2 regions of the Neobacillus sp. MER 74 genome follow, and region 1 is predicted to be linked to the other one. Evidence: riboswitches for the same ligand, from Rfam matches in the RefSeq annotation. Region 1 holds a riboswitch; the other holds the start of a gene.
What was found. A riboswitch is a leader RNA that binds a small molecule or an ion and turns the genes downstream of it on or off. The one in region 1 is predicted to bind glycine.
Positions count from the first base shown of each region.

Region 2: linked by a shared signal. The riboswitch ahead of gcvT (glycine cleavage system aminomethyltransferase GcvT) and the one ahead of glyA (serine hydroxymethyltransferase) in region 1 are both predicted to bind glycine.

Region 1 covers NZ_JAMAUV010000001.1:139,393-141,799, forward strand. The annotation lists gene M3610_RS00645 (serine dehydratase beta chain) at 1-285, opposite strand, end outside; gene glyA (serine hydroxymethyltransferase) at 300-1,550, opposite strand; glycine riboswitch at 1,655-1,750, opposite strand; gene M3610_RS00655 (amino acid permease) at 1,958-2,407, opposite strand, start outside.
Region 2 covers NZ_JAMAUV010000002.1:294,687-297,093, forward strand. The annotation lists gene gcvT (glycine cleavage system aminomethyltransferase GcvT) at 8-1,114, opposite strand; glycine riboswitch at 1,287-1,374, opposite strand; gene M3610_RS05840 (DEAD/DEAH box helicase) at 1,549-2,407, shown strand, end outside.

The DNA.
Region 1 (2,407 bases):
CTCGAAATGGTACTGCATACCTTCCTCTTTTGCCCACTCCAACGAATTTTTTATTCGTGAATCGTCGGTATTCATACCAAGCAATCCGCCGATAAGCGCTTTATCTGTTCCATGTCCTTGGTACGTTTCAGCAAAGGAATCGTAAAATACAATTTTTGTCTCTTCTGGACAACGACCTAATAGTTCAAATATAAATTTTCCGATTGACACAACACCTGCTGTATGTGAACTCGAGGGCCCAACCATAATCGGGCCGATTATATCAAAGCAACTTTGAAATTCCATGGAATGTCTCCTTCTTAAACAGTAATTAACTGTTGAAATAGTGGATAGTTACCACAAATATTTTTAGTCGTTTCTTTTGCTTGTTTAAGAACTTCAAGATTACCTTTATTCTTCAGAACAGCAGCGATTACTTTACCGATCTTCTCCATATCATCCTGCTTCATTCCGCGAGTTGTTAAAGCAGCAGTTCCCATACGGATTCCACTTGTGACAAATGGGCTTGCAGGGTCAAAAGGAATCGTGTTTTTGTTAACAGTAATTCCTGCTTCTTCTAACAATTTCTCTGCTTCTTTTCCTGTTAAGTTCCACGGGCGAACATCTAAAAGAACAATGTGATTGTCTGTACCTCCAGAGACAAGGGTTGCTCCTTCTTTCTTTAACGTATCCGCTAGTGCTGCTGCATTATCAATGATTTGTTTCGCATAATCTTTAAAGCTTGGTTGTAAAGCCTCATTGAAAGCAACTGCTTTAGCTGCAATGATGTGCATAAGGGGGCCGCCTTGAATTCCTGGGAACACAGATTTATTAATCGCTTTAATAATCTCTTCATTGTTTGATAAAACGATACCGCCTCGAGGTCCTCTCAACGTTTTATGAGTGGTGCTTGTCACAACATCTGCGTATGGAACTGGCGATGGATGAAGACCAGCAGCAACGAGTCCTGCAATATGCGCCATGTCCACCATGAATTTTGCACCCACTTGATCTGCAATTTGTCTAAAGCGTGCAAAATCAATTGTTCTTGGGTAAGCACTTGCCCCTGCAATAATCAATTTTGGCTGTTCTTTTTTCGCAACTTCTTCCAGTTCATCATAATCAATCAAATGAGTGTCTTCTTTGACGCCATAGGACACAACCTCAAACCATTTTCCTGAAACACTAACAGGACTTCCATGCGTTAAATGTCCACCTTGTGAAAGGTTCATTCCCATGATTTTATCGCCAGGCTGAAGAAGTGCGAAAAAAACAGCAAAGTTAGCTTGTGCACCTGAGTGAGGTTGAACGTTTGCATATTTAGCACCAAACAGCTTTGTTAAACGATCAATAGCTGCTTGTTCTGCCACATCGACAAATTCACATCCGCCATAGTAACGCTTTCCTGGATAGCCTTCTGCATATTTATTGGTCATCACACTTCCCATTGCTTCTAGGACATCTTGGCTAACGAAGTTTTCCGATGCAATCAACTCCAATGTTTGATGCTGACGATCCTGCTCCTTTTTAATCGCTTCAAAAATGGTTTGATCATTCTGTTGTAAACTCATGTTAACTCCTCCTTGAAATATTGTTCAGGCTCCCCTTTATGCTTCAAACATCTGCTTTTTTGCACGCAAAAAAGGACAGAAGAAGGGGAAGCAAAAAGCTTCATATTCCCTTCTCTGTCCTTTTTACCTGAGAGTTTAGTTCTGTTACGAACATTCCCCTTTGGTGGCATAAATTTAATGCGCTCTCCAGAGTTGCGTCCCGCTGTGGTTCCATCTACCTGAGAGATTAATTCCAAGGGTTTTTTTGGAACTTGCTCCTTCGGTGGCGTGTAAAAATTGCACTCTCCCACAACCGTCATCCGCTCTATTTTTTTATTATTTTCAGAATAATTGTTACTGGAAACCAAGTCAAGCTTTTTTTGAAAACGGTATCAAAAATGGATCATAAGACATTTTTGAGTTAGGTATTAATTTTCTGCTATCTTTTCCTGATTGACTTGATCTGCATAGTTTGCCTTCATATTCCGCATCTTATAGATGGCAATTAGTAAAATAAACCAAACTGGAGTTACAAACAAGGCAACGCGAGTATCTTCTGCAAGTGCAAGCACAACCAGAACAAATGCTAGAAAAGCTAGGATCAAGTAATTAGAAAATGGATAAAGCGGCAATTTAAATTTGTTTATTTTTGCTAGATCTGGTCTTGTTTTTCGGTATTTCAAATGGCTGATAATTGTAATACCCCAAATAAAGATGAAACATACGGTAGAAATACTTGTTATTAGGGTAAATACTCCTTCTGGCATAACATAGTTCAACACAACGGCAATTAAAATGACCACAGTTGAAAAGAGCAATGCATTTGAAGGTACTTTACGGGAAGTAAGTTTTGTAAATGGTACAGGTGCATTTTTATC
Region 2 (2,407 bases), on a different contig from region 1:
CCTTCTGTTATTTCTTTTCTCTTTTATAAAAAGGTGTTGGAACGACAGTAGCCTTTAAGCGTTTACCGCGAATCTCCACTTCAACAACGGATTCAAGGCCTGTAAATTCCGAATTAATTAGAGCAAGACCAATATTTTTCTTTAAAGTTCGTGATTGAGTGCCTGTTGTAACCTCACCAATTAACTGATCCCCACTATATACTGGGTATCCATGACGTGGAATCCCACGATCAATCATTTCAATTCCTACCAATTTTCTTGGTAAGCCCTTTTCCTTTTGTTGGATTAATGCTTCTTTCCCAATAAAATCAACTTCCTTGGATAATTTCACGGCAAAGCCAATCCCTGCTTCTAGTGGTGAAATTTCTGCAGAAAGTTCTTGGCCATAAAGTGCTAATACTGCTTCAAAACGCAGTGTATCGCGGGCACCTAATCCAACAGGAATTACTCCGTCTTCCTTACCTGCTGCTAAAATATCTTTCCAAAGATCAACTGCATCCTCTGCATCACAATATACTTCAAAACCGTCTTCACCGGTATATCCTGTTCTTGATACTAAGGATTTTTTCCCATTAAGGATTACTTCTTGCTGGAATTTGAAAAAACCAATCCCACTCAAATCCGTATTCCCAGCGAGCTTTTGCAGTACTTTTTCTGCAAGTGGTCCTTGAAGGGCAAGCTGCGCTGTTTTTTCTGATAAGTTTTCTAAAGTAACATCTCCAGTTACATGGTCTTCAAGCCACTTATAATCTTTTTCAATATTTGATGCATTAACAACTAACAGGTAATGATTGTCCTCAATTTTATATACAAGCAGGTCATCGACAGTACCGCCATTTTCATAACACATGGCCGTGTACTGGGCACCGCCATTTTTAATTTTTGAAATGTCATTTGTCATCATTTTTTGTAAAAAATCCAAGCTATTCTTGCCTTTTACTTCCACTTCACCCATATGGGAAACATCAAATAATCCTGCACGTGTGCGAACAGCTTCATGCTCTTCTTTAATGCTGGAAAATTGAACTGGCAGCTCCCAACCACCGAAATCAATGGTTTTTCCTCCCCATTCCTTATACACATCAAAAAGCGGAGTTCGTTTTAATTCAGACATTCTTAATCCCCCTTCAATCTTTGGCACATACTATTCTTAGGATAACCATAAAAAAGGACAGAAACCTCCCATGTAAAATTAGGAAGGTCTCTGTCCTTGCACCTGAAAGTTTACCTTTAAAGGCTTTCCCCTTTGGTGGCTGTAAATGTCTAATCAGCACTCTCCAGAGCTGCGTCAAACAAGAGTTCTTTTGCCTGAGAGATTCACATTTCTGCTTGCTCCTTCGGCGCTACAAAGGTAGTCTCTCCCCTTGTTATCATTCGCATTATAATATTATCCAAATTGGTCATACTAATTATACTTATAAAATAAATTACTTTATTAAAATATTTAAAACATTCAAGACTATAATCATCCTACCATTAAAATAATACATTGGGCAATAATTTTATTTGAAAGAATAAAGCTGGAAATTGAAAAAAGGAGTTGACACCATGTCGATCGAAATTGAATTTGATTCCTCCTGGAAGGATGATTTTTTACATAGAATCGATAACGATGGTCCATGGGGGAATTGGGAGCTTTTTAAACTAGCAATTGGAGTAGAAAAACATCTCGTTGTTCCTGATTTCAACGGTTTATTGGCACCAAGTCATTTATCTAATTTAACCCCGCTTCCACACCAGCTCGAAACAGCGAAACAAGTAATTGAAAATATGAACGGAAAAGCTATCCTTGCTGATGAAGTTGGGCTCGGAAAAACAATTGAAGCTGGATTAATTCTAAAAGAATATATGATACGCGGATTGGTGAAAAAGGTATTAATCCTTGTCCCTGCTTCTTTAGTTACACAGTGGTCGACCGAGCTAAATAGCAAATTTTTCATTCCTGCTATATCACAAAGAAAAAGCTATGTGTGGGAACAGTGCGATGTCGTCGTATCCTCGATTGATACAGCAAAACGTAATCCACATCGCGACATTATCTACCAACAAGACTATGATCTCATCATCATTGATGAAGCACATAAACTAAAAAATAACAAAACAAAAAACTACGAATTTGTTCAAAATCTGAAAAAGAAATTTTGTTTATTGTTGACGGCAACACCGATTCAGAACCGAGTCGAGGAAATTTTTAATCTGGTTTCGTTATTAAAACCAGGACATTTAGGGAGCGAAACGGCATTCTATGAAAAATACAAGCGTGATGCACGATCCTTAAATGATGATGAACATTTAAAAGAATTAGTAAACAAGGTCATGATTCGGAACAGGCGGGCAGATACAGGAATCGAATGGACAAAACGGCATGTTGAGACGATTCCAATTGAATGTACCCCTGAGGAGAAAG